Linked DNA regions of Pseudophaeobacter arcticus DSM 23566. The main gene of each other region encodes a partner of the protein of the gene in region 2 in a complex. Links are inferred from orthologs where the notes say so. Each region holds a gene or a part of one and is shown on either strand. Other genes may lie near its edges.

Region 1 (3,566 bases), 1.8 Mb from region 2 along the record:
TGTCACCGCACCTAATACCGGCTAACCCCGGAACAGAATGCATCTGGATCTCCTCCTCCCTTGGTCCTGATGTTGTCATGAACGGCGGTGCCCTCTCCTCCTCCCTGGGCGCCGCCGTTTTTTGTGCGTCACACCCCAAGACGACCCCGGATCTCGATAGACAACGGGCAGCCCAGTTCCCCCCCCAGGTCCCCCAACAGGCGCGCTGTTCAGTCTGCGAATGATCACCCACAAGGCTGCAATCACCCAACCTATCCCGCTGTAGCGCGCCGCTTATGTCGCAGAGGCCCGTGGCATTGAGCCTGCAGGCAGTTGCCCCATGCTGAAACCTCGGCGGACTCCCCCGGCGGACTCCCCTGTTGGCAAGCGGCAAGGTGCAGGACCCAGAGGTCAGCGTTCAGGGGGCAGGGATAATCACGCGCCAGCAAAGGACAGCAGCCACAACAGAGGCCAGCAGTGTTGGGCAAATCATTGGCAAGGGTGGGCGGGGGCGCCGAGACAGTGAAACTGTCTCGGCGCCCCCCCCCCCCGTCGGATCGCTGTGCGATCCGACACCTGATCTTTCAGATCAGCAAAAGCTCTAAAACGGAACATCATCCTGAGCAGGCTCAGCGCCCGCCCCACTGGTAGAAATAAAGCGCGCAACCACCTTTTTGGTCCCCGCCTTTTCAAAATCCACTTCCAGCTTATCCCCTTCGATGCCTGCAATCGCTCCATAGCCAAATTTCTGATGAAACACCCGTTCTCCAAGGGTGAAACTGGAGCTGGCCGTCAGGTCAATAATCTGGCCGCGCGCCTCTTTTGACTGTGAGCTGCCCCGCTGGCTTGCCCGCGCCTGCATACGCTTCCAACCCGGGGAGTTGTAACCGTCAGCCTGGGCCACCTTGGCGTCAATGGTCGAGCGCACGGGCTCAGCGCTGCTGGCCGCAGCCCCATAGCCACCGCCATAAAGCCCAGGTGGCGTCAGTACCTCCACATGTTCCTCGGGCAATTCATCGACAAACCGCGACGGCAGCTGCGATTGCCATTGGCCAAAGACCCGCCGGTTGCCTGCAAAGGAAATGGTGCAGACTTCCTCGGCGCGGGTGATGCCCACATAAGCGAGACGGCGTTCTTCTTCCAAACCTTTGAGGCCGCTTTCATCCATCGACCGCTGCGAGGGGAACAACCCATCCTCCCAGCCGGGCAGAAACACCGCCGGGAACTCCAACCCCTTGGCGGCATGCAGCGTCATGATCGAGACTTTCTCGTCCGAATCCTGCTTGTCATTGTCCATGACCAGGCTGACATGCTCCAAAAAGCCCTGCAGGTTTTCAAAATTCTCCAGCGCCTTGACCAGTTCCTTGAGGTTTTCAAGCCGTCCCGGGCTGTCGGGGTTTTTGTCCGCCTGCCACATGCCGGTATAGCCGCTCTCGTCCAGCACGATTTCCGCCAGTTCCATATGAGAGATATCCGCGTCTCCGGTCATCCGCCCCCAACGGGCCAGATCCTCGACCAGACGGCGCAGAGCGGCACCACCTTTACCCTTGATCGCCCCCGACTCAACCGCGCGGCGCGCGCCTTCCACCAGGGACACCCCGTTTTCACGGGCAAAGCTCTGGATGGTTTGCTGCGCCTTGTCGCCCAGCCCACGTTTGGGGGTATTCACAATCCGCTCAAAGGCCAGATCATCATCCGCCGAGGTCACCATCCGGAAATAGCCCATGGCATCGCGGATTTCGAGCCGTTCGTAAAACCGTGGCCCACCGATGACGCGGTAGGGCAATCCAATGGTCAGGAACCGGTCCTCAAAGGCGCGCATCTGATGCGAGGCCCGCACCAGAATAGCCATACTATTCAATCCGATAGGGCGCTGCCCCCGGGTGCCGCGCTGGGTCGCCTCGATCTCTTCGCCAATCCAGCGCGCCTCTTCTTCGCCGTCCCAATGGCCAATCAGCCGGACCTTTTCGCCACCCTTGGCGGCGGTCCACAGCTCCTTGCCCAAACGGCCCGCATTGGCACTGATCACACCGGAAGCTGCTGCCAGAATATGCTCGGTCGAGCGATAGTTCTGCTCCAGCCGGACCACCTTGGCGCCGGGGAAGTCTTTTTCAAAGCGCAGGATATTGCCCACCTCGGCGCCGCGCCAGCCATAGATCGACTGATCGTCATCGCCGACACAGCAGATATTCTTGTGCCCGCCCGCAAGCAGCCGCAGCCACATATACTGCGCGATATTGGTATCCTGGTATTCGTCCACCATGATGTAGCGGAACCAGCGCTGATACTGCGCCAGAATATCACTGTGGGTTTGAAAGATCGTCACCACATGCAGCAGCAGATCGCCAAAATCCACCGCGTTCAGCTCCAGCAGGCGGCGCTGATACTGGGCGTACAGCTCTGGCCCGCGATGGTTATAAGCACCAGCTTCTGAGGCGGGCAGCTTTTCCGGTGTCAGCGCCCGGTTTTTCCAGTCGTCAATGATCCCCGCCAGCATCCGTGGCGGCCAGCGCTTTTCATCAATCCCTGCGGCGCGGATCAGCTGTTTGAGCAAGCGGATCTGATCATCCGTATCCAGAATGGTGAAGTTTGACTTTAGATGCAGGGTGTTATGCCGTCTCCGAGCCGCCGATGGACCCAAATCCTCATAGGGGTTCGGGGACTCCGAGTCTCTGGCATCATCAATGACCGCATCAGAGCCGACCCCAGCCTCACCGCAAATCAGTTCCGCATGACGGCGCAGCAGCTTGACGCAGACCGAGTGAAAGGTGCCAAGCCAGGGCATGCCCTCGGCTGGTTGACCCAACATGCCGCCAACCCGCTCTTTCATCTCGCGGGCGGCCTTGTTGGTAAAGGTCACCGCCAGAATTTCATTGGTGCGCGCCGAACCGGTGTTGAGCAGATGCACAATCCGCGCCGTCAGCGCCTTGGTCTTGCCGGTCCCGGCCCCGGCCAGCATCAGCACCGGACCATGTAGACACTCCACGGCCTCTCGCTGGGCTGGGTTCAGCCCATCAAGATAGGGGGTGGGGCGGGCCGCCATGGCCCGCGACGACAGGGAGGCGCCGTCAAAGGCGTCCATTTCATCAAATGTGCTCATGCCCGTGACACTAGCGTGATTCACCCGGCGAGAAAAGAGGACGTTCGCATTCTGTTCGCAAGAATACTGGCACCAACCGGACCGGCACATCGCGGCAATCAACCCGTCCTTTGTCCGATGCGACCCCTGGTGCCTCTTGCCAATTGTGCGGCACCGCCTATCAATACGCCATGGATTTACATCAACACTACCCGGGCCTCAGCGATCTGCGCGCCCGCGCCCGGCGCCGCCTGCCAAAGTTTGTCTGGGAATACCTCGACAGCGCCACCGGCATCGAAGCCACGAAGCACCGCAATCGCAGCGCCCTGGACCAGATCGGTTTTCTGCCCTCAATCCTGCAGGGACCACATGAGGTGGATCTTACGACCTCTTTCCTGGGGCGCGATCTGCCGCTGCCCTTTGGGATCGCACCTCTGGGCATGTCCGGGCTTATCTGGCCGGACGCCGAGGGCCACCTGGCCCGCTTTGGCGCCGCCAGTGGCATTCC
Region 2 (3,476 bases):
GCTGGTCCAGATCAGCCAGTATAGGGCGAATATTGCCCAGGTTTTCCAAGGTGGTATGAGACTGATCTTCCAGCAGGATTGCAGCATCAGGCACCCCTTCTTCACGACAAATCCGCCGCATGACTTCTGCCTCGCGCGGCGGGAACCGCCCCAGTCCGCCACAGCAAATTACATGGGTGACCCGTCCCTGCCGGAACATCTCGACGGCATGCAACGCCCGTCGCCGCAGAGTTGGAGAGGGGGTGCCATCACTTTGCACAGCAGCCCCGAGGATTACCGCAACGGTCATGCGCGTCCCTTCACCTTGCTTTTTCCTTTCGGGCTTTGTCGCTCCCAGGCCTACAATACGGGGCCTACAATACGGGATCCACAGTACAGGGGCCCACAGTACAGGGGCCCACAGTACAGGCAGCGCCTGACCTTCCCACCGGAAAACCACCCCGCAATAATACCCTGCAAAATACCGTCAGGAGAACTTCTTTTGCGACTTGCCCCGATAGGCCCGCGTGCCCGCCTTGCCCGCGCTGGAGCGACCGCGTGTTTTCACTGCCGCCTCAGAAGCCTTCTCCACCGCATACTGCCGCGCCATTGGATCGTCCGACACGACCAGATCCACCGCCTCCAGCCGCTTCACCTCGTCGCGCAGGCGGGCGGCTTCTTCGAATTCCAGATTTTCGGCAGCCTTGCGCATCTCGTCGCGCAGCCCTGCCAGATGGGCTTCAAGGTTGGCGCCATGCATCGGCTTGTCGATGCTGGCGGTGACGCGGTTCATGTCGACATCGCCCTGATACAGCCCCGCCAGAACATCCTCGACGTTCTTTTTCACGGTGGCCGGTGTGATGCCGTGTTCCAGATTATAGGCGACCTGCTTTTCACGGCGCCGATTGGTCTCGCTCAGGGCGCGCTCCATCGAGCCGGTGATCCTATCGGCATACATGATAACGCGACCTTCGGCGTTGCGCGCGGCGCGGCCAATGGTCTGCACCAGTGAGGTCTCGGAGCGCAGGAAGCCTTCTTTATCGGCGTCCAGAATAGCCACAAGACCGCATTCGGGAATATCCAGCCCCTCGCGTAGCAGGTTGATGCCAATCAGCACGTCAAACGCGCCAAGACGCAAGTCGCGCAGGATTTCGATCCGCTCCAGCGTGTCGATATCCGAATGCATATAGCGCACCTTGATGCCCTGTTCGTGCAGATATTCGGTCAGATCCTCGGCCATGCGTTTGGTCAGCGTGGTGACCAGCGTGCGCATGCCGTTCTCAGTCACCTTGCGGACTTCATCCAGCAGGTCATCCACCTGCATCTTGACCGGGCGGATCTCGATCTCTGGCTCCAGCAGGCCGGTGGGGCGGATCACCTGCTCGGTGAAGACACCGCCCGCCTGCTCCATTTCCCAGGACGCAGGCGTTGCCGAGACAAAGACCGATTGCGGCCGCATCGCGTCCCATTCCTCAAACTTGAGCGGCCGGTTGTCCATGCAGGAGGGCAGCCGAAAGCCATGTTCCGCCAGGGTGGATTTACGCCGAAAGTCGCCTTTGTACATGCCGCCAATCTGCGGCACCGAGACATGGCTTTCATCGGCAAAGACAATGGCATTGTCGGGGATGAACTCAAACAGGGTTGGCGGTGGCTCACCCGGGCCACGGCCGGTCAGATAGCGCGAGTAGTTTTCGATACCGTTGCAATGGCCGGTGGCCTCCAGCATCTCGATATCAAAGTTGCAGCGCTGTTCCAGGCGCTGTGCCTCCAGCAGTTTGCCCTCACCGTTGAATTGATCCAGCCGCCGCTTCAGCTCTTCCTTGATCGAAATAACCGCCTGATTAAGTGTTGGTTTTGGCGTCACATAGTGAGAGTTCGCATAGACGCGGATCTGTTCAAAGGCCCCGGTCCGCTCACCTGTTAGCGGGTCAAACTCGGTGATTGCCTCCAGCTCCTCGCCAAAGAAGGACAGTTTCCAGGCGCGATCCTCCAGGTGGGCGGGAAAGATCTCCAGCGTGTCGCCCCGCACCCGGAATGACCCGCGCTGGAAGGCCTGATCGTTGCGTTTGTACTGCTGCGCCACCAGATCCGCCATCACCTGGCGCTGGTCGTATTCCTCACCGACCTTCAGATCCTGGGTCATCGCCGAATAGGTCTCAACCGAGCCGATCCCGTAGATACAGCTGACCGAGGCGATGATGATGACATCGTCACGTTCCAAGAGGGCACGGGTGGCCGAATGGCGCATCCGGTCGATCTGTTCGTTGATCTGGCTTTCTTTCTCGATGAAGGTATCCGAGCGCGCCACATAGGCCTCGGGCTGGTAGTAGTCGTAGAAGGAGACAAAGTATTCCACCGCGTTGTCGGGAAAGAAGCCTTTGAATTCGCCATAGAGCTGCGCCGCCAGGGTCTTGTTCGGGGCCAGAATGATCGCCGGGCGCTGGGTCTCTTCGATGACCTTGGCCATGGTAAAGGTTTTGCCGGTGCCGGTGGCCCCCAGCAGCACCTGATTGCGCTCGCCCTCCTTTACCCCGGCGCTAAGCTCCGCAATTGCGGTGGGCTGGTCCCCGGCTGGCGAGAACTCAGTCTGCATGACAAAGGCCTTGCCCCCTTCCAGCTTGGGGCGCTGGACGGCATCCCGTTCCACCATATGCACAGACTGCTGATCTGGCATTCTGGCTTCGGATTTGTCTGAATGGGCGTAGGGCATCCGGCTCTCCTGTGAGTCGCGCTGATTTTGATCTGTTTTTGTTCTTGTTCAAGGGGCATTTGTTGCAATTTCGGGCGCGGGCCTGTTGCTGCGGTGCAAAACCTGTTGAATGCACGGGATTTGTCACCTTGTGGCAAAGGTCAATTGGGCGCATAAATGCGCCACGTCGAGTCACCAGGAGAGCCCATATGCGAGCGCGGATTTACCGGCCAGCCCGAAACGCCATGACATCCGGAATGGCCAAGACCCGCAAATGGGTATTGGACTACGCCCAGGCAAGTGCACGCGAAGTCGATCCTCTGATGGGCTGGACCTCTTCCTCTGATACGCAAAGCCAGGTCCGCCTGCGGTTTGACAGCAAAGAGGCCGCGCTGGAATATGCTCAGGACCACGGCATTGACGCCGAAGTGATCGAGCCAAAGGCGCGCAAGGCCAATATCCGCAACGGGGGCTATGGTGAAAACTTCGCCACCAACCGGCGCGTTCCCTGGACCCACTGACGGACCCCCGATCGGATGGAAATCCGTAAAACAGACCCAACGCTTCCTTCGCTGCGCTCTTTGATTGAGGGCAGTCAAAGCCATGGCGCAGCTGCAACCTCTGCAGAAAGCGACCATACCTTAGGTGTCGCAGAGCTAAGCCACCCGGCGGTACAGTTCTTTGCAGCCTTTGAGGATGAAACAGCCCTGGGCTGTGGTGCTTTCAAAGCGCTGCGGGATGGTACGGCAGAGGTGAAATCTGTTTTTGTCAGCAAAGCCGCACGGGGCCGCGGTTTGGCACAACGGCT

The links.
Region 1: the proteins of uvrB (region 2) and ARCT_RS0108385 are in contact, whole or in part, in a crystal structure (PDB 7EGT), measured with the Thermus thermophilus proteins. The link is inferred for Pseudophaeobacter arcticus DSM 23566 from one-to-one orthologs. Residues at the interface, in WP_096411307.1 of Thermus thermophilus: Glu23, Leu25, Arg26, Asp27, Gly28, Glu29, Arg30, Phe31, Arg55, Glu326, Asp327, Phe328, Glu379, Ser382, Gln383, His398, Gly400, Arg401; in WP_096412145.1 of Thermus thermophilus: His654, Arg656, Phe657, Gln666, Asp668, Glu669, Lys680, Arg681, Leu682, Ser683, Lys685, Tyr686, Ala687.

The regions. Positions count from the first base shown.
Region 1 is NZ_KI421507.1:932,398-935,963, reverse strand. The notes cover bases 331-3,431. They hold ARCT_RS0108385 (ATP-dependent helicase), read right to left. Parts: upstream 3,080-3,431; coding sequence 581-3,079; downstream 331-580. Other genes in these bases: ARCT_RS0108380 (alpha-hydroxy acid oxidase), read left to right, coding at 3,250-3,431. Also shown: more of ARCT_RS0108380, read left to right, coding at 3,432-3,566. UniProt on the Escherichia coli protein: A helicase with DNA-dependent ATPase activity. Unwinds DNA duplexes with 3'-5' polarity. Translocates on single-stranded DNA with 3'-5' polarity. Initiates unwinding more efficiently from a nicked substrate than double-stranded DNA.
Region 2 is NZ_KI421507.1:2,753,091-2,756,566, forward strand. The notes cover bases 79-3,089. They hold uvrB (excinuclease ABC subunit UvrB), read right to left. Parts: upstream 2,690-3,089; coding sequence 467-2,689; downstream 79-466. Other genes in these bases: ARCT_RS0117540 (YdcF family protein), read right to left, coding at 79-289; ARCT_RS0117550 (ETC complex I subunit), read left to right, coding at 2,878-3,089. Outside these bases: more of ARCT_RS0117540, read right to left, coding at 1-78; more of ARCT_RS0117550, read left to right, coding at 3,090-3,189; ARCT_RS0117555 (GNAT family N-acetyltransferase), read left to right, coding at 3,205-3,476. UniProt on the Escherichia coli protein: The UvrABC repair system catalyzes the recognition and processing of DNA lesions. A damage recognition complex composed of 2 UvrA and 2 UvrB subunits scans DNA for abnormalities.